2 regions of the Sphingomonas sp. Leaf257 genome follow, and region 2 is predicted to be linked to the other one. Evidence: riboswitches for the same ligand, from Rfam matches in the RefSeq annotation. Region 2 holds a riboswitch; the other holds the start of a gene.
The links. A riboswitch is a leader RNA that binds a small molecule or an ion and turns the genes downstream of it on or off. The one in region 2 is predicted to bind cobalamin.
Positions count from the first base shown of each region.

Region 1: linked by a shared signal. The riboswitch ahead of ASF14_RS04935 (TonB-dependent receptor) and the one ahead of cobW (cobalamin biosynthesis protein CobW) in region 2 are both predicted to bind cobalamin.

Region 1 covers NZ_LMMH01000003.1:218,021-228,443, reverse strand. The annotation lists gene ASF14_RS04970 (DUF4142 domain-containing protein) at 196-780, opposite strand; gene ASF14_RS04965 (DUF3597 family protein) at 933-1,352, shown strand; gene ASF14_RS04960 (alpha/beta hydrolase-fold protein) at 1,398-2,582, opposite strand; gene ASF14_RS04955 (hypothetical protein) at 2,907-3,227, shown strand; gene ASF14_RS04950 (CsbD family protein) at 3,256-3,510, shown strand; gene ASF14_RS04945 (hypothetical protein) at 3,507-3,689, shown strand; gene ASF14_RS20620 (entericidin A/B family lipoprotein) at 3,748-3,894, shown strand; gene ASF14_RS04940 (hypothetical protein) at 3,983-4,300, opposite strand; cobalamin riboswitch at 4,389-4,608, shown strand; gene ASF14_RS04935 (TonB-dependent receptor) at 4,823-6,952, shown strand; gene ASF14_RS04930 (PepSY domain-containing protein) at 6,975-8,363, shown strand; gene ASF14_RS04925 (glutathione S-transferase family protein) at 8,450-9,121, shown strand; gene ASF14_RS04920 (tRNA-binding protein) at 9,108-9,467, shown strand; gene ASF14_RS04915 (alpha/beta hydrolase) at 9,657-10,423, shown strand, end outside.
Region 2 covers NZ_LMMH01000008.1:52,536-62,958, forward strand. The annotation lists gene ASF14_RS06910 (cobalamin biosynthesis protein CobG) at 1-565, opposite strand, end outside; gene cobN (cobaltochelatase subunit CobN) at 562-3,945, opposite strand; gene cobW (cobalamin biosynthesis protein CobW) at 3,950-4,987, opposite strand; cobalamin riboswitch at 5,169-5,368, opposite strand; gene ASF14_RS06925 (HoxN/HupN/NixA family nickel/cobalt transporter) at 5,394-6,449, opposite strand; cobalamin riboswitch at 6,622-6,823, opposite strand; gene ASF14_RS06930 (septal ring lytic transglycosylase RlpA family protein) at 6,924-7,499, shown strand; gene ASF14_RS06935 (hypothetical protein) at 7,587-7,835, shown strand; tRNA gene ASF14_RS06945 (tRNA-Pro) at 8,320-8,396, opposite strand; gene yajC (preprotein translocase subunit YajC) at 8,589-8,939, shown strand; gene secD (protein translocase subunit SecD) at 8,944-10,423, shown strand, end outside.

The sequences.
Region 1 (10,423 bases), on a different contig from region 2:
CTCAGGCTGAACGGAGGCAAGGGAAAACGCCGCCCGTCGGGCAGGACTGTGTCCGAAAACCCTCGCGCCCAATGGCGACGCTCATGCGCGTCGTTACGCCTCCCTTTGTCCATGCGAAAAGGGAGGGACGTGACCATCGCCACGTCCCTCCCTCCGGCCTATCCGCTGCTCGATGAAGCCGCCGCCTGAACGGCCTTAAGCCTTCAGGCCCTTCGCCATGTTCAGATGCGCCGTCACCGTCGGGACCAGCTCGCTCGCAAAGCTCTTCAGCGCCGGTACGTCGCCCGTCGTCGCATACCCCCTCAGCGCATCCAGCGTCTGCTGATGCCCAGACGTCTGCGCAGCGATGTACGCCGCGTCAAAGGCCGTTCCCTTAAGCGACTTCAACTGGTCCAGCGTCGCCTGCTGCTGCGCATTCAGCGTCGCATCGGGCATCATTGCCGGGTTCATCCCGCCGGTCAGCGTCTTCAGCTTGGCGGTCGAGCCGGTATGGGCGTCGATCATCTTCTGGGCATAGGACTTCACCGAGGCCGAGGCGCCATTGGTGAGCGCGAGCCTGGACGTCTCGATCTCGAAGGCGTCGCTGGCCGCGGCGGTGTTCACGAAGCTCTGCGCCGCGCTTGTGGCAGGGGTTTGTGCCGGGGCGGGGGCGGACGCATCTGCCTGGTTATACGTATCGGCGCTATTCGTCGTGTAGGTCGACGAATTGTCCTGCTTCTGGCCACAGGCCGCCAGTGCAAGCAAGGCGGTGGTCGCAATGAAGGTCGAACGAATGGTCATGGCAAACCCCTGAAATGACGACAGATGCTGTCTAAGCGTCTGTCGGGCCATGACGTTCCCGCAGAGGCCATCTCGTTGAAGGAGCGGACCCGCAAGGCGCTTGCGTCGTTAGAGCGGGCATCGTCGCATCCGATCAGCGAAGGAACCACCCGATGAGCATTTTCGGCAATATCCTGAACAAGATATTCCACCATGGCAGCAGGGCCGAAGCCGCGCCTGCACCGTCACCCGCCCCGGTCCAGGCACAACCCGCACCGGCCGCTGCACCCGCCCCGACCCCGGCCCCCGTCGCGGCCCCGACCCCGGCGCCGCAGAATGTGGATGTCGGTGCGGTTCTGTCGGAAATGGCGTCGATGAAGGGCGGCGGGGGCAATTACCAGAGCTCGATCGTCGATCTCCTGAAGCTGCTCGACCTGGATTCGAGTTTGTCGGCGCGTAAGGAACTGGCCAATGAACTGGGCGTGCATGCCGCCGAGGACGGCTCGGCCGAGCAGAATATCGCGCTTCACAAGGCGGTGATGGCCAAGCTCGCCGAAAATGGCGGGATCGTGCCCGACAGCCTGCGGAACTGACGAGCCGGAAGGGGCGGCGGTCCGCATGACCGCCGCCCCATCACCTCAATCCCGGAACAGCAGCGGCGCCATTGCCTGAAGACTGCGCCGCCACGTCTGGAACTCGTGCCCAGTGCCCTCCGATACGTAGAAGACATTCCTGATCCCGGCAGCCGTCAGGGCGGCAGCATTGGCGCGGGGATCGCTGCGTGGGCCACCGGGCGGACCGCTGCGCCCTCCCTCCAGTTCGCGGCTGCCGAAGCTGACAAAGGTGAGTTTCACCTTGTCGCGATAGCCCGGCGTGACCTTCACATCCTCCGGCGACATGGTGCCGCCGCTGAGCAGACCGATATAGGCGAAACGGTCGAGGTGCCTGGGCGCGATCAGCTTCGTCTCGAAGCCGCCCATCGAGAGCCCGGCCATGGCGCGGTGGCGCTGGTCGGACAGGGTGCGGTAATGCCCGTCGACATAGGGAATCAACTCGTCCAGCAGCACGGTCTGGAAGGGGCGGATGTCGAAACTCGCCAGACCGCCGGGCGCGCCGGGGCGAATGGTGTTGGTCATGCCATAGGTCATGACGATCAGGAACGGCCGCGTCTTTCCGGCCGCGATTAGATTGTCCATGATGAGGTTGGCATGGCCCTGGTTGGACCAGGCGGTTTCGTCCTCGCCCCAACCATGCTGAAGATACAGCACCGGATAACGATCGCGCGTGTTCCGGTCATAGCCGGGCGGGGTGTAGATAAAGGCGCGTCGCGACGTGCCGGTGCTGGGCGACGGGAACAGAATCTGTTCGACCCGGCCATGCGGCACATCCTTCAGCGCATAGAAATCCGCGTCATGCGCCGGAATCTCAATGCCGCTTTCCCAGCGGGTCGAGCCATAGAAGTTCAGCGTCCCCGGATCGTTGAAGGTGCCGCCATCGACCGTCAGATGGTAATAATGAAATCCCTCGTCGAGCGGGCCTTCCGACGTTCCCGTCCAACTGCCGTCGGGGCCTTTGGTCAGGACGGTGCCGCCGCGTCCGCCCAGACCCAGGCTGACCTTCACCGCCTTGGCATCGGGGGCGGTGATGCGGAAACGGGCATAGCCCTGCGAATTGACCTGCGGATAGGACTGGCCAGGCTGGTTGAGCGACGAGGGGCGGAAATCCTCGATCACCGCCGGTGGGGCGGTCTGGGGCGTGGTCTGAGCAGGGGCCATGGACGCGGCCATCGTCACCGTTAAGGCGGCCGCCAACAGGATCTTCATCGATCATCCTCCCTCGTCATCCGTTGGTTCATTTCGACCATATCGGAGAGGGGAAGGTGCCGTTTATGGCCGGATCACACAAGGCGGTTTGGCAAAAAACGTCGTTAAGACAGAGGCTTGTCGATGAAATCCTTTGCGGTGCTGCCGCGTTCATCAATGGCGTGATGGTGCTGGCATCCCGGCGCATATGCCGACCAGCGGCTCGAAACTGGTAGAAGACTACCAACCATTCCCGCAAAAAATACCAGGAACGGCTTAAATTATCATAAGTTGTACCCGGCCAGATCGGTCGCATTTCGCCGCCGGTCGCATGGGAGCAACCGGGTGGCCAAAATCCTCGCAAGTATCGGCATCGCGCTCGTCGCGGTGGCGTGCACCCCGCCCTCGACGCGGATCGCCACCGGGCTGGAGCGCTATGGCCTGGACAGCCAGCGTTCGACCTGTGTCGGCCAGCGGCTGGAACGCAACCTGTCGCTGGGGCAACTGCAACAATTGGGCAATGCCGCCGCGGCCTATCGCCGTGACGATCCCAATCCCGGCCAGCTGACCGCAGGCGATCTGATCCGGGTCGCGGGCGAGATCAAGGACCCGAAGATCGCACTGGAAGTCGGCAAGGCCGCCGCCACCTGCGGCGTGGCTCCCTGACGCCCTTTCCTTGCATTTTCGGAAACGAATGATGAGCACGCATGAACTGCACGGCAATGCGCGCCATTTCGGTGGCAAGGTGGAAAAGACGATCGGCGATGCGGTCGACAGCCGCGACTGGAAGGTGGAAGGCGTCACCGATCAGGTCGCCGGCAGCGCCGAGCATCTGTTCGGTCGTGACCAGTCGGTCGCGGGCGAGGTGGCGGATGCCACCCCCAGCCTGATCGAGGAAGCACGCGAGCGGGGTCGGTCGCGGCCGCGCGTCGCGCCCAGGCCCAGGTGAATCAGGCCAAGGCCGAATTCGTTCAGACCAAGAACGAAGCGGTCGCCAAGGCCAAGCAGGCCGCCGCTGCCGCCGGGGCCGGTGCCAACACCTCGTTCCTCCTGGTGCTCGCGCTGCTGGTCGGCGCCGGTGCCTACGCCTTTGGCGCAACGGCGGCCGGCCGCCGTCGTCTGCGCTGAGTACCCGCGGCGGGCCGGCGTACCGGGCCCGCCGCACCCCCTTTTCGAGGAGATCGTCATGACCAAGAAGATCGCTCTGGGTGCTACCCTATTCGCCGTCCTGACCCTGTCGGCCTGCAACACCGTGAACGGCGCGGGCCGCGACCTGCGTTCGGCCGGTGCGGCGGTGTCCGACGCCTCGGGCCAGGACAAGCCCAAGAGGTAAATTCCGACCATTCCTCCCCTGCAGGGGGGAGGACCATCTGCAGGATGGGGGAGGGGTGTCCTGCTCTCGAGAGGGTGACACCCCTCCGTCAGGCCTTCGCCCTGCCACCTCCCCTACCGGGGGAGGGTTTCTTCATGGTTTCGGGTGGCGCATCCGCCTCGACCAGTTCGACGACCTCGAAGCGATACCCGACCCAGCCGCGCTGCCGCACCGCTTCCGCCATGGCGGCATCGTTCGCCATCGCCGCCTTGCGCGACTTGGCATGGCCCCAGAAGACTTCTGTCCTGCCCCCGCCCAGATCGGCGACGATCCGCCAATAATGGGTGAAGGGCTGCGATGTCGGGCCGATCGTCTTCACATAGCCATCGGGCATCGTCGCGATCAGATAACGGTTCCTGCGTGCCATGCCGCCGCCATAGCGCAAGGACGCCGCGACCTCATCCCGCTTGACGCCCTCCATCGCCGCCGCGTAGCGATACGGGGCCGGAATGATCCGGCGATATGATCGCGCCGGTTCTCCCGACAAGGGAGATTAAAAGGGAACACGGTGAGGGGCCTGGCTCCGAATCCGCGGCTGTCCCTGCAACTGTAAGCGGTGAGCGGCGATGCACGGATCGGCCATGGGCGCGATCCAGCCACTGGGGCAACCTGGGAAGGCGCATCCGTCCGCGACGACCCGTGAGCCAGGAGACCTGCCGGCGTCAGGTCGCTCATGCCCGGTCCAGGGGATGGTCGAGGCTAGGTCTGTTCCGACGAGCGACGCCATAAGTGGCGGAGGCGCATGGGTGGCCCTGTGGAATGCGGAAAACGGCGTGCCGCACGCAGGGCACCTGGCTGCCCGAAATCGGGCGGCAAGGCCTCGGCTTGTTCGCGACAAGACGCTATGGGCTTTGAAATGATATATCGTAACATATTCGGACAGGCTCCTATGGTCCTGTGGAGTGGCGCGGCGCTTCTGCTGGGGGCGGCGCAGGCAAGGGCGCAAAAGGCCGAGGAGCAGGGGGGTGACGCCACCGTGCTGGTGATCGGCACGCGGGAGAAACAGGCGCTCGACACACCCAATGCGACCGGCAGCCGCCTGGGCCTGACACCGCTGGAGACGCCCGCCAGCATCGCCTCGCTCGATGGCGGTACGATCCGCGCGCGCGGCGATGTGTCGATCGTCGAGGCGGAGACGCGTGCGCCCGGCCTGTCGAGCGTCGCCAATCCCGGAAATGGCGGCACCGCGCTGGCCGCGCGCGGCTTTTCGGGGCAGGGATCGGTGCTGCAACTGGTCGACGGCGTGCGGTTGTTCCCGGCGGCGGGGACGATCACCTTTCCGACCGATCCCTGGATGGTGGAGCGGATCGATGTGCTGGGCGGCCCTGCCTCGGTCCTTTACGGGCAGGGCGCGCTGGGCGGCGCGGTCAATGTCGTGATGCGTGCGCCCACCGCCCAGACCCATGGCCAGGCCGAGATCGGCTATGGCGGGCAGGACAGTTTCCGCGCCGCCGCCGGGCTGGGCGGGCCGCTGACCCCGACGCTCGGCTACCGCGTGGATGCCAGCTATCGCCGGTCGGACGGCTATGTCGATCGGGGGCGTTCGGACAGTGTTGCGCTGTCGGGGACGCTGCGCTGGACGCCGTCCTCCACACTGGCGGTGACGGTGCGCGGCGATCATGGCGACCAGCGGCCCATGACCTATTTCGGCACCCCGCTGATCGACGGGCGGCTCGACCTTCGGGTGCGGGACCGCAACTATAATGTCGGCGACGGGCGGATGCGGTTCCGCGACGACCGCGCCTCGATCCGGGTCGACTGGACGCCGAGCAATGCGGTCAGTCTGTCCAACATCGCTTATGTCCTGACCAGCGACCGTTTCTGGCGTAACCTGGAGAATTATTGCTGGGTCGGTGCGAGCGGCGCGTGCGCGGACGGATCGACGGGCATTCCGGCCACGATCCGCCGAAGCAGCAATTACGGCATCCGCCACGACCTGACCCAATGGGGCGATCAAGCCAGCGTGACGTGGCGCACGGGACTCGCGCCGGGCATCGCCAACGCGCTGGTCGTCGGGGTGGACGCCAATCTGGTCCGCTTCACCCATGAGAACGACTTCGGCTCGGTCGAGCAGGTCGATGCGGTCGATCCCTTCGCCTTCGATCCCGGCCGTTTCCTCGATACGCAGGGAATCGCCCCGCGCTACCGCACCCGCACCACCGCGCTGGCGGTGTTTGCCGAAGATCGGGTGACGCTCGGCCCGAAATGGTCGGTGGTCGGCGGCGTCCGTTACGAGGTGGACAATGTCCGTCGCTGGACCGTCGCCACGCCGGATCGCTTCGTGCTGGAAAAGACGTTCCGCAACGCGACGTGGCGCGCGGGGCTGGTCTATCAACCGGTGCCGACCCTGTCGCTCTATGCGCAATATGCCACCGGCGTCGATCCGTTGGGCACCCTGACCACCGTATCGACCGGGCAGGTGCAGTATAGCAACGCGCGCGGAAACCAGGTCGAAGCGGGGGCCAAGTGGCTGTTCGCGAACGGACATGGCACCGCCACGCTGGCGGCCTATCGCATCGTCAAGACCGGGCTTCTCGCCCAGCGCACGCTGGCGAGCCCCGTCGAGCAGGTCGGGCAGCGATCGTCGCAGGGCGTCGAGGCGGCGGTGACGCTCGATCTGCCGCAGGGCTTCGGGATCGACGCAAACGGCACGCTGCTTGATGCGCGGTTCGACGATTTTCGCTCCGGCGGCGTGGATTATAGCGGCCGCACCCCGCCGAACGTGCCCGAGGCTCTGGCCAATCTCTGGCTGCGCTGGGATGCTTCGGCGAAGCTGCAGGCGCGCGCCGGGCTGCGTTATGTCGGGCGGCGTTTTTCGGACAATGGGGAGGCGTTCCGCATCCCCGGCTATGCGACGGTGGACACGACCTTGTCCTATGCGCTGACGCCGCATCTGGCGGTCGATGTCCGTGTCTATAACCTGTTCGACAAACCCTATGCGGTGACGGCGTACGGCGACCAGCAATGGATATTGGGTCGCCCGCGCGCGCTGGACATCGGCGTCCGTGCGGGATTCTGACCGGTCCTGGGGGAAGGCGGGCTTGCGGCTCGCCTTCCTCACCCATCGCTGGGTCGGGATCGTCACCTGCCTGTTCTTCGCCATGTGGTTCGCCAGCGGGCTGGTGATGCTCTATGTGCCCTATCCGTCGCTCAAACCGGCGGAGAGCTGGAAGGGCGCGCAACCGATCGACTGGGAGCGGGTCGTCCGAGCGCCCGTGGCGCCCGACGCCCGGCGGATCACGCTGGAGATGCGCGACGCCGCACCGGTCTGGCGGATCGAGAGCCGCGATGGCGACACCCGCATCCTGTCAGGGGACGGCGGAGCGGTCGCTCCCGTCGATGCCGCACTCGCCGCACGCGTCGCCACCCGGTTTGCGGGGCCGGTTCGCCAGGTCGAGCGGATCGTGGACGACCAATGGACGGTGGCGAACGGCTTCGACCGGCATCGCCCTTTGTGGAAGGTCGCGCTGGCCGATGCGGCTGGGACCGAACTCTATATCTCCGGCCTGACCGGCCAGCCGGTGCAGCGGACGACGCGGGGCCAGCGGTTCTGGAACTGGCTGGGCTCGGTGCCGCACTGGATCTACCCGACCGTGTTGCGTCGCGACCGGGAGACTTGGCGGCAGGCGGTGATGTGGGTGGCGGGCCCGTGCATCGCGGTCGCACTGACCGGCCTGTGGATCGGCATATTGCGACTGCGGGTGGGGCGGCGGCGCTATCGGGGTGGGCGGATGACGCCCTATCGCGGCTGGATGCTCTGGCACCATGTCAGCGGGCTGGCGGGGGCTGCGATGCTGACGACCTGGATCGTCAGCGGCTGGCTGTCGGTCGATCCGGGGCACGCCTTTGCCGGGGGCGAGGCGCCTGTGGCGGCGATGCGGGCCTATGCCGGGCGGGCGGGGCGGCCGCGCGACCTGAACCGGCTGGCCCGGATCGCACCGGATGCGCGCACCGTCGAGTGGAGCGGGGACGCGGGGTTCGCGCGGATCGCGATCGATCGCGCGTCGCCGCATCCGCACTGGCTGGAGCAGGCGACGCTGACCCCCGCCCGGGCCGTCGATCCGTTGCGCGCGGCGATGCTGGTGCCCGGCGGACGGCGGGTGGCGCGCGAGTGGCTGGCGCGACCCGACTTCTATTGGACCGACGCAACACGGCTGCCGCTCTGGCGGTTGCGGTTCGACGATGCGGCGGCGACCTGGCTCTATATCGATCCCGTCAGCGGCGCGCTGGTCGAGCGGCAGGACGGCACGCGGCGCGCCTATCGCTGGGTCTATACGCTGCTCCACACCTGGGATTGGCCTTGGTTGACGGCGCATTACTGGGTCTGGACCGGCTGGATGTGGCTCTGGTCGCTGGCCGGCCTGGTCCTGTCGATCAGCGGGGTCGTGCTTGGGCAGCGGCGCCTGCGTCGCCCGGCGCGCGGAAAATGATGAAAGCGCCGCCCTGCGCGTGGGAAAGGGTGAAAAGCGCGCCATCGGGGTTGGCGTCGTGCGTCCCGCCCGCTTAAGTGGGCGGCATGTGGCAACTCTACCAATTCCCGCTCTGTCCCTTTTCCCGCAAGGTCCGGCTGTTGCTGGGTGAGAAGGGCGTCGGATACGAGTTGGTGCGCGAGTCGCCGTGGCAGCGGCGCGACGAGTTTCTCGACATGAACCCCGCCGGGCAGACCCCGGTGATGGTCGACGAGGAACGCGGCGTGCTGCTGGTCGACTCGATGGCGATCAGCGAGTTTTTCGAGGAAACGGTCGAGAAGTCGGCAATGATCAACGGCACCGCCGTCGGCCGCGCCGAGATCCGGCGGCTGGTGACGTGGTTCGACACGCATTTCTATCAGGACGTGACCGGCCCCTTGCTCCACGAACGTATGGTCAAGCGCGTCGCACGCACCGGAAGCCCCGATGCCAAGGGCCTGCGCGAGGCGATGAAGGCGGCGGTCGGCCATCTCGACTATACCGATTATCTGCTCGACCATCGCAACTGGTTGGGCGGGGCGACGATGAGTCTCGCCGATCTGGCGGCGGCGGCGCAGATTTCGGTCGCCGATTATCTGGGCGGCATCGACTGGAAGGGGCATGAACAGACCGCGCGTTGGTATCGCGGGCTGAAGAGCCGCCCCTCCTTCCGCCCGCTGCTGTCCGAGCGGATGGAAATGGTCACCCCGCCGTCGCATTACGACAATGTCGACTTCTGACGCCCCCGCCACCCGTATCGGGATCGAGGATTTCCTGGCGGTCGACATCCGTGTCGGCACCGTCATCGCCGCCGAACCTTTCCCCGAAGCGCGCAAGCCCGCCATCAAGCTGACCATCGATTTCGGCGATGTGATCGGCGTAAAGCGCTCCTCGGCGCAGATCACGCGGCATTATACGCCGGAGACCCTGGTGGGGCGGCAGGTGGCGGCGGTGGTCAATTTTCCGCCGCGCCAGATCGGGCCGATGATGTCCGAGGTGTTGACCCTGGGCTTTCCCGATGCGGAGGGGCAGGTGGTGCTGATCGCGCCGGATTTGCCTGTACCCAATGGGGGGCGGTTGTTCTGAGGGTTTTCCTTGGCCTTCGACTTCGCTCAGGCTGAACGGAGGTTGGGGAAACAAAAGCCGTTCAGGCTGAGCGAAGTCGAAGGCCACGCTTCCTTGTTAGCCTTAACATTACCCCTTGCGCCCTACGCCGCGAAGCGTACCATCCCCGTCCGACCGTAGGGACATAACCCACGGAGGATAGGAGGGGATATGAAGTCCAAACGCTGGGCCGGCCATGCGCTGGCCGCTTTGCTAACGCTCTCGGTGGCGGCACCCGCCATGGCGCAGGCCGACAAGATGGCCCCGATCGCCATACCCGCACAGCCGACCGCCATTCCGCTGAACACCGGACCGTTGCCGGGTGCGAAGAAAAAGGAAAGCTGGCACAGCCAGTATAACAGCGTGTTTGCCCGCAACGTGACGGAGGCGACGCTCACTCCCTTCCTGCCCGATCCCGCCAAGGCGACCGGTGCCGCCGTCATCGTCGCGCCCGGCGGCGGTTTCCGTACCCTGTCGATGCAGAATGAAGGCTGGGACGTGGCCAAGGCGCTGGCCGATCGCGGTATCGCGGCGTTCGTCCTGAAATATCGGCTGAACCAGACACCTGCGGATATGGGCGAGTTCGAAAAGTCGATGGCCGCAATGTTCTCCAGCGTAGCGCGCCCCGCCGCGCGGCCGAACCCGGAGGAGGCGTTGAAGGGCCTTGCGCCCCAGATCGCCGATTCCCGCGCCGCCTTCGCACTGGTCCGCCAGCGGGCGGGCGAGTGGAAGGTCGATCCGACCCGCATCGGCATGGTCGGCTTTTCGGCGGGTGCGATGCTGACCGTCGCGACCGTCCTCGACGGACAGGCCAAGCCCGCCTTTATCGGCGACATCTATGGCCCGCTCCAGCCGATGACGGTGCCCGCCGACGCGCCGCCGATGTTCGCCGCGATCGCCGCCGACGATCCGCTGTTCGCGGGCAAAGGCTTCGGTCT
Region 2 (10,423 bases):
TGAACCAGTGCGCCAGCCGAATCAGGGCGTCGACCGCGTTGGACCGCGTCACGGCGACACCGCTCGACCGCCCATCCCCACGCAGCGCCAGGGTGCCAGTCGCCGTCCTCTCGATACGGAAATCCCCGGGCGCGTCCGTTACTATCGGCGAGGGTCCCGCATCGATGATAAAGCCCACCTTGCCCGGCAGTTCGGGCAGTTCGGCAAGCCGCGCCCGCAATTCGCTGGCGATGGCATGACTATCGTCGCCCTCACGCCAATCCGGGTTGATCAGGATCGCCCCCCGCCCCTCCGACACCGGATCGGGATCGACCAGCCCCAACGCCTGCAACTCCGCCAACAGCGTGGGCCAGCCGGCCTCGGTCACACCCCGGATTTGCAGGTTCGCACGCACCGTCAGGTCGATCTGGCCATTGCCGTGGCGGATCGCGCCCGCGCACAACCCTTCGGCTTGTTCCGCCGTCAACCGTCCCAGCGGCGGACGAACGCGAACGAGCAGCCCGTCGCCCGCCATCATCGGCCGGAACGCGTCGGGGCACCAGCCCTTGACCACGAAACCGCTCATGCCGCGCCGTCCAGCATCGCGAGCACCGAATTGCGCCGCGTCCGCCACAGCCCCGCGGCATGAAGCGCCGCAAAGCGCGCCTCCATCGCCTTCAATGCCGCCGGGTTCGCCTGTGCCATGAAGTCGCGCACGGCATCCTGCGCCAAGGTCGCATCCCAATACAGGTCGATCAGCGCGGCAGGCACCGCCTCCGCCAGATGCGCAAAGCTGCCCAGATGGTCGAGCGTCGCGGCGATCTCCGCCGCACCCCGGAAACCATGCACCATCATCCCCTCGACCCAGCGCGGGTTGGCGGCGCGGGCATGGACGGTGCGTGCGATCTCCTCGGCCAGCGTCCGCGCCTTGGGGCTGGCGGGGTTGCGGGTGTCGAGATGATAGAGCGAGGCCGCGCCCTCCCCCAAAGCCACGCGCGCCGCCGCGAAACCCGCCTGATGCGCGGCATAATCGGCGGCGAGCAGCAAATCGCTTTCGGGCAGGTCGTGGAGATGGACGAACGCCTGCGCCGCCGCCACCCGCGCCGCGATCCCCTCCGCATCGCGCCGGTCGCCATCGTCGAGCGCGGTCGCCGAAGCGGCGAGCCAGCTCTGCCCCGCCTCGATCCGCGCCGCTTCGTCATAGCCCGCATTCGGGTCCAGCCCGATGCCATAGCGTCCCGGCGCCGGGCCGTAGACGTGCGGTGTCGCCTGTCCGAGAAACGGATTCCATTCGACCGTTTCGTCCCGCTGGCCGAGCGCGCGCACCGCCTGCCCGAACAGCGCGACCAGATGCGGAAAGGCGTCGCGGAACAGCCCCGAGACGCGCAACGTCACATCGACGCGCGGCCGGTCGAAGCGCATCAGCGGCATCACCTCGAACCCCGTCACCCGCTCGGAGCGGTGGTCCCAGACCGGCTCGACCCCGATTAGGTGCAGCGCCATGGCGAATTCCTCGCCCGCCGTGCGCATCGTCGCCGATCCCCAAAGGTCGACGATCAGGGTGCGCAGGTGATCGCCCTCCTCCTGCATATGGCGGCGGATCAGCTCCTCGGCGAGCTTGACGCCCTGAAGATGCGCGGCCCGGCTCGGCACCGCGCGCGGGTCGATGGCGTAAAGGTTGCGCCCCGTGGGCAGCACATCGGCACGCCCGCGATAGGGCGAACCCGAAGGCCCCGCCGAAACGCGCTTTCCATCCAGCCCGGCGAGCAACCCCGCCCGCTCCGCCACGCCCTGCTCACCACGACCGAAGACGTGCAGCCCCTTGCCGAACTGGCTGTCCTTCACGTCGCAGACGAATGCGTCGATCCGCGCCAACGGATCCTCCGCCCCCGCCAATCCCAGCGTCTTGCCCAGACCGACGCTATCCGCCTCCTCCGCAATGCTCTCGCGCAGCCGATCGCGGCGGGCGGGGTCGAGGCCATCGGCATTGGCATATTCGTCGAGCAGCGCCTCCAGCCGCCCCAGCCCCGCGCCGGTCTCCGCCTGGACCAGCGCCGGGGGGACATGGCCGATCGTCACCGCGCCCAGCCGCCGCTTGGCCTGCGCCGCCTCGCCCGGATCGTTGACGATGAAGGGATAGAGGACCGGCCAGTCGCGGGTCAGCGCCTCGGGCCAACAGGCGCCGGACAGCGCGACCGCCTTGCCGGGCAGCCACTCCAGCGTGCCATGCGCGCCGACATGGACCAGCGCATCGATCCCCTGCGCACGCAGCCAAAGATAGAAGGCGACATAGGAATGGCGCGGGCAGCGCGAGAGGTCGTGATACTCGTCCGCCCGAGCCTCGCGTCGTCCGCGCTCGGGCTGGAGCGCGACGATCGCCTTGCCGAGCATGAGGGCGGGGAATTGGAACTGGTCGCCCTCGACCAGCGGGTCTTCTTCCGCCGCGCCCCAGCTTTCGGCAAGGTCGGCGCGCAGACTTTCGGGAAGAGCGGCCATCGCCTCGCGATAGGCGGCGACGGGCCAGGCGATCCGGTTGCCGAGCAGCGCGGCGGGCAGATCGGCCTGCGGTTCCACATCATAACCCGCCTCGCGCAGATCGGCGAGGATCGCCGCCGTCGAGGCGAAGCCGTCCAGCCCGACCGCATGGGCGGCCTGCCAGTCCTTGCCCGGATAGGTCGACAGCAGGATGGCCAGCCGCCGTTCCGCCGCCGGGGTCATCGCCAGCCTCGCCCAGCCCGCCACCTTGTCCGCCACCGCCGCGATCCGCTCGGGCTCGGCGCGGTGGAGGCGCAGCGCGATATCGAAGTCGGGGTCGCGCTCTCCCGGCTGCTTGAAGCTGACCACACCCGCGAACAGGCGTCCGTCGATTTCGGGCAGGACGACATGCATGGCGAGGTCGGCGGGCGACAGGCCGCGCGCGGCGCCCTCCCAGCCCGCCCGGTCGCTGGTGGCGAGCGCGACCTGGAACACCGGCACGCCCGCGCCGTCGAGTGGGGTGGCGTCATCCTCGCCGCGTGCCGAGAAGGCGGTGGCGTTGAGGATCGCGGCGGGGGTGAGAGCCTTGACCCAGCGCGCGACCCAGGGGCCTGCGCCCTCGGCCTTCAGCGAGGGGATGAACAGGGCGACGGGGTCGAAGCCGCGTTCGGCCAGGGCGGCGTGGAGGGCGGCGATGGGTTCGAGGTCGGCGGCGGCGAGATAGGCGCGGTAGAAGGTGATGAGGATGCGGGGGCGAGTTGTGGTCAGCAGGGTGGCGGCTGGGCAGGCCGGGCCGTTCGGGGACCAACCTCCGAGGGGGGCCAGTTGAAAGCCCCTATCTCGGCAGGGGGAGGGGTTGGGGAGGGGCAAGGCCACGAGCGACGTCACTTGTGGAGACGGCCCTCCCCCATCCCCTCCCGCCTGCGGGAGGGGCGTGCTCGGGGCAGTCGTGCCGAGCAAAAGCCCCTCTCCCGGCAGGGGGAGGGGTTGGGGAGGGGCAAGGGCCGCAGGCGACAACGCTACGATTTCGCGCAAAGCCAGAGCAGCCGCATCCGCCCCGCCCGCATCGCACAGCGCGGTCAACCGCCGCACCACCGCCTCCCCCACGGTCGACGCCGCCATCAGCCGCCGGTCCTCCCGCCCGTCCGCTGCCAGCACCGCCAGCGCGATACCCCGCTCGCGTGCCAGCCGCTCAACCTCGCGCAGGCCGTATTCCCAATAGGCCGCACCGCCGATCAACCGGATCAGGATCGCCTTCGCATACACCAACGTCTGCTCGACATAGGTGTCCACCGACAGCGGATGGACCAAGGCCGCCAGATTGGCGAGCCGCAGCGACCAGGGGAATCCCCCGGCCCGCCAGCCCGCCGCAAAGGCGCTGAGGTCGCTGTCGGAGAAGGACAGCACGACCACGTCACCGGGGCGCTGCCCCAGATCCTGTGGAACGGCCTGTTCCTCCAGCCCATGGCTCTCGCGAAAGACGAGATGCACGTGTTCAGCCCTTCAGCACGGCCTCGATCGAAGGCCGGTCGATGCGGTCATGCTCGGCGATGACGACCAGTTGCGTGCCGCGCGGCTCGCCCGCGCCCCAGGGGCGGTCATAGCTGGTGCGCACCCGGCGGCCGACCGACTGGATCAGCAGCCGCATCGGCTTGCCCGCGACCGCCGCATAGCCCTTCACGCGCAGGATGTCCTGCTGCTCGGCCAGCGTCACGATCCGCGCGGCGATCGCCTCGGGGCTCTCCACCTCGCCCAGCATTACCGAAATGCTGTCGAAATCGTCATGCTCGTGATCGTCCGCGCCGTCATGATGCGAGGGGCGCGCGGCGATGTCGTCCTCGGCGGCGGCTTCCAGGCCCAGCACGATCTCGGCGGAGACGATGCCGTCGACCGCCTCGACCATCGGCAGCGGGCGCGGCGCTTCTGCGGCGATGATCGCGCGCGCCTTGGCGACACCCTCCGGCCCGGCGAGGTCCGCCTTGGTCAGCAGGACGATATCGGCGCAGGCCAGCTGGTCCTCGAACACTTCCGACAGTGGCGTTTCATGGTCGAGGCTGGGGTCGGCGGCGCGCTGCGCCTCCACCGCGTCGAGATCGGGGGCGAAGCGGCCCGCCGCGACGGCCTCCGCATCGGCCAGCGCCACCACACCGTCGACCGTGATGCGCGAGCGGATGGCCGGCCAGTCGAAGGCCTTCAACAGCGGCTTGGGCAGTGCCAGTCCTGACGTCTCGATCAGGATGTGATCGGGGCGCGGCTCCATCGCCAGCAGCTTCTCGACCGTCGGGATGAAGTCGTCGGCGACGGTGCAGCAGATGCAGCCATTGGCCAGCTCGACGATATTTTCCGCCGGGCAGTCGGGTATGGCGCAGGATTGCAGGATGTCGCCGTCGACGCCCAAAGTGCCGAATTCGTTGACCACCACCGCCAGGCGACGGCCGCCTGCATTGCGGATCAGATGGCTGATAAGCGTGGTTTTGCCCGCGCCCAGAAAGCCGGTGACGATGGTGACGGGGACCTTGGAAAGGTCACGCATGGTAATTCTCCGACGCGCCGGACGAGCGAGCGCGGACGCGGGGCCGATCGCCGGAGCGGTGACGGACGGGCGCGCGACATGCGTCCACCCCGCTGAACCGGCGACCGATGCGGCCCCGGCCGCATGGCTTCGTCGCTCCCCGACGGAGAACCGTGCCCCGACCACCCCCTGGGTCCAGGCAAGAGCGACCATGACGCCGGCAGGTCTCCTGGCTCGCGGGTCGAAGCAAAAGGATGCGCCTTCCCGGATCACTCCAGTGGCCGTGCCCTCATAGGAGCACCAGCATCGCTCGCTCACCGCTTACAGTTGCAGGGACAGCCGGGGATTTGCACCCCATTCCCGTTTAAAGCCCTTGCGGGCACCGGCGCGATCTTCGGACGGCTTATCACCCTCCGATCAGCGGCATTTATCCCGCCGCGCCGGGCTTGGCAATTCGCGCCTCCATCGCCGCGAACCCGCGCCAGCGATAGAGGAGGAAGCTCGCGCCCCAGCAGATCACGAACAGCCCGACGATGGCGAAACCCAGCACGTTGAAATGCTCGGCGAGCGCGCCCGCATAGCGGAACGGCCCCGCCGTCCAGCCGAACCGCTCGGCGAGCAAGGCGGTCGCCTGGATGCCGCCGATCACCAGCGCGACCAGCGCCGAAACCAGAGTGATCGTCATGTTGTAGTAGAGCTTGCGCAGCGGATGGACGAACGCCCACTCATAGGCACCCAGCATCACCAGCCCATCCGCCGTGTCGATCAACGCCATGCCGACCGCGAACAGCACCGGGAACACCAGGATCGTCGCCAGCGACACCCCGTCCGCCGCGTGCGAACCCGACAGGCCGAGGATCGCCACCTCGGTCGCGGTGTCGAAGCCCAGCCCGAACAGGAACCCCAAAGGCGCCATGTGCCAGCTGCGCCGGATCAGCCGGAACAGCGGCCGGAACAGACGCGACAAAGGTCCCTGCCCCGAAAACATCATGTCGGCATCGGCCTCCGCCATCGGCTCGCCCCGCGCGACACGGCGGAAGCGGGTCCAGACATCGCGCAGGATGATCAGGTTCATGATCGCGATGGCGAACAGGAAACTCGCCGAGACGATGGTGGCGATGGTCCCGCCGCTCTGGCCGAACGCCTCGAAGTCGGACAGGGTACTGGCGGCCAGCGCCACGGTGGTCGCCGCGATCAGGACGATGGCGGAATGGCCGAGCGCGAACCACAGGCCGACCGCGATCGGCCGCTGGCCGTCCTGCATCAATTTACGCGTGACATTGTCGATGGCGGCGATGTGATCGGCATCGACCGCGTGGCGCAGCCCCAGGCTATAGGCGAGCAAAGCCGTGCCCAGCATCAGGCTGTTGCCCGCAAAGACGCTCAGCGCCCAGCCCCAGACGGCGATATTCACGACGATCAGCGCGCCCATCAGCAGGGTGACGCGGCGCTTCAACGATGGTCGGGCGGAAACTTCGGACATGGGCGGATCATGCCTTAACGGCGCCGTTGCGACTCAGGCCGACCTTCCGCTGTCGCGGTCGTCCCCCACCTTCGACGGGCGCACGGCGGGTCGGGTTCCGATTCAGGTTCGCCCTATGGCGTCGCTCGCATGATACAATATATCCTGGCCATGACCATCCCCTGGATCGCGGCAAGAGCGACTCGCATCGGCAGGTCTCCTGGCTCGCGGGTCGAAGCGTCGGCAATGCGGCCTTCCCGGATGGCTCCAGTGGCTGTTCCCTGTTGCAGGAACCGGCATCACGCGCTCACCGCTTACAGTTGCAGGGACAGCTATGGATTTGCACCATATTCCCGTTTGAAGCCCCGAGGGGCACCGATGCGATAGTCCGGCGGCGTGGCTGAAAGCCGCTGCCGGTCAGCACGGGGATAGTCTGCGCCGAACGGACACGCAAACGGCTTTATCCCGCCGCGCCGTAGGCCTAATCGACAGGCCATGGTGGTTTGGAAAGCGATGCGCCGATGGACACCGGCAGCGGCCTGCCTGGTCGCGGCCTGTTCGGGTGGCAATTACCGGCCGGTCAGCGATTTCCCGGTGCGGATCGGCAAGCCCTATACGGTGCGGGGCATCACCTATGTGCCCGCCGAGGACACGACCTATGACATGCTCGGCTATGCCAGCTGGTATGGCGGAGAATCGGGCAAGCGCACCGCCAACGGCGAACGTTTCCGTCCCGGCTGGGCGACGGCGGCGCACACCACCCTGCCCCTGCCCAGCTATGTCGAAGTGACGGCGCTGGATACCGGGCGGCGGATCATCGTGCGGGTCAACGATCGCGGGCCGTTCGCGGGATCGTCGCGGATCATCGACCTGTCGCGCGGCGCCGCCGAACAACTCGGCCTGCGCGCGGTCGGCAAGGCGGCGGTGCGGGTGCGCCGGGTCGAGCCGGACGAAAAGGACCGCGAACGCCTGCGCCACGGCAAGGCGGCGCGGCCTTTGCCTCCGGTTTCGGATGCGGTACGAGCGAATTTGCTGTCGCAAATCGCGGCGGCGGGGATTGTAGTTCGGTAGAGGCTGCGGCTTTCGCCCATAGCGGACACAGCGAACGAGCGCTGTTATACTCCACACATGACCGATCGAACCGCGCTAGAAGCCCTAATGCACGAAGTCTGTGTGGAGAAGGGCTGGTGCGGCTCGGTAGTTGATGGCCAGCCTCTGCATGTCACCGACTTACTGCCCGAGAGCGGAGAAGTCACAGCCGATCAATTTGCTGGCTGGCTCTTCGCAGCCGATGGAATCGATCCCAACGATGATCGAGCAAAGTGGCAAAGCCATCTGGACGATCTACGCGGGGCGTTCGTGCGTCACATGGGGAGCGAAGCCACTGACGTTGAGCGGCTAAAGTGAAAAGGCATCTAACGCCCTGGCGCGGAAATTGGCAGCCACGATCCCATCACGAGCCGTCGCCGACCGTCCCTTCGATCACACCCTTAGAAGTCCGGGTTAGACGGCAGTGGCCAGCATGGATCGCCATCCCATCGTGACCCGTGTCCAAGCTGGCTTCTGCTCGCTGATACTCGCTGACAGAGATGCCGCACTTACTGGCGATCTCTTCATCAATGGTCTGATTGTTCAAACACGCGCTTAACGGGAGCATGAGGCCGACGACGAGCGGGATTGATCTTCTCATGCATGGCCCTGTGCAACACGGCAGCCGGCATGTACAACGTCCGCCTCCCACCTAATAGCCGCCATTTAGCTTGGATCGCTTTGGTCCGCCGTGAAGCCAAACCTCCCGCGCTTCACTCCACGGTGAAAGCAGAAAACGCCAGAAACGAAAAAAGCGGGCTTTCGCCCGCTTCGTCGTCGTCCACCGATGTCAGTAGAAGATTGGTCGGGGCGACAGGATTCGAACCTGCGACCCCCACACCCCCAGTGTGATGCGCTACCAGGCTGCGCTACGCCCCGACCGAGCGGCGGCCTCTAGGCGGGTTTTCTTCGCGATGCAAGCCTTGATGTTGCGATACTGCCGACACCACATCCGCCTCTCCATTGCGCCTGTCCGCCTGCGATGGTAGCGGGCAGGCTATCCGACATGGGGGCTTGTCGATCGTCAACGGTCGGCCGGTACCCGTGCCCATTCAGCATAGACGGGTCCGAATGTTCATTCCCATCACCGCCCCAGTCGCCGCGATGGCAGCCGCATCCGGCGCCGCCGCATCGAGCGGAGCCGCCTCGTTCCTCAGCCTCGCGCCGCTGCTCCTCGTCTTCGTCGTCTTCTATTTCCTGATGATCCGCCCGCAGCAGCGCCGGATGAAGACGCTGCAGGCGTCGATCGAGGCGGTCAAGAAGGGCGATCAGGTCACCACGGCGGGCGGCATCGTCGGCAAGGTGACGCGCGTCGAGGATCAGCTGGTCGAGGTCGAGATCGCGCCCAACGTCCGCGTCCGCGTGGTCAAGGCGACGCTGACCGACGTGATCGACCCCACCGCCAAGCCCGCGAACGACTGATCCGATGCTGGATTTCCCCCGCTGGAAGGTCGCTTCCATCGTCGCGTTGCTGGCCGCTTTGTGCCTGCTGGCGATCCCGAGCTTTCTGCCTGAGAGCGTCACGAACAGCTGGGGGGCGATCCCGCATCCCCGCGTGAACAAGGGCCTCGATCTGGCGGGCGGCAGCTATCTGCTGCTGGAGGCGGACACCGGCGATCTGGCCAATACCCGGCTGGAGACGATGCGCGACCAGGTCGCGGCCGAGATGCGGCGCGGCAATCCGCGTATCGATATCGGTGACATCTCGGTGCGCGGCGGACAGCTCAGCTTCATGCTGCGCGATCCGGCCCAGGTCGACGCGGCGCGCGAGCGGCTGCTGTCGATCACCGGCGGCGGGGCGGGCATGACCGGCCAGCGCGAATGGGATATCCAGGTCGTCGACACCTCGCGCTTCGTCCTGAAGCCGACCCAGGCGGGCCTGACCCAGGCGGTCGATACCGCCATGAAGACCGCGACCGAGGTCGTGCGGCGCCGTATCGACGCGCTGGGCACCAAGGAACCGACGATCCTGCAACAGGGCAGCAACCGCATCGTGGTGCAGGTGCCCGGCCTGCAGGATCCGCAGCAGCTCAAGGACCTGATCGGCAAGACCGCCAAGCTGGAATTCAAGCTGGTCGACACCACGGCCAACCCGGTCGAGGTGGCCAAGGGCAATGCGCCCGCAGGCAGCCAGGTCCTGCCCTATCCGGGCAATCCGCTGGGTGCGCCGGTGATCGCGGTCAAGCGGCCGGTCATCATCTCGGGCGACCAGCTGATCGACGCGCAGCAGGCCTTCGACCAGCAGACCAACGCGCCGCAGGTGGCGATCACCTTCGACGCACAGGGCGGCCGCAAGTTCGCGCGGATCACCCAGGAGAACACCGGCAAGCCCTTCGCCATCATCCTCGACGGTCAGGTGCTGTCGGCCCCCAACATCAACGAACCGATCCTGGGTGGTCGTGCCCAGATCATGGGCAACTTCACGGTCGAAAGCGCCAACCAGCTGGCGATCTCGCTGCGCTCGGGCAAGCTGCCGATCGACCTGAAGGTCGTCGAGGAACGCACCGTCGGTCCCGACCTGGGCGCCGATTCGATTCGCGCCGGTATCCTCGCGTCGGCGATCGCGGCGGTCGCGGTCATCATCTTCATGACCGTCACCTATGGCCGGTTCGGCATCTATGCGAACATCGCCGTCGTCATCAACGTGCTGGTCATCCTGGCCGTCATGGCGATGCTGAACGCGACGCTGACCCTGCCGGGTATCGCGGGCTTCATCCTGACCATCGGCACCGCCGTCGACGCCAACGTGCTGATCAACGAGCGAATCCGCGAGGAACGACGGCGCGGACGCAACGTCGTCCAGTCGGTCGAGCTGGGTTACAAGGAAGCCAGCCGCACGATCTTCGAGGCGAACGTGACCCACGCGATCTCGGGCGTCATCATGCTCGTGCTCGGCTCGGGCCCGG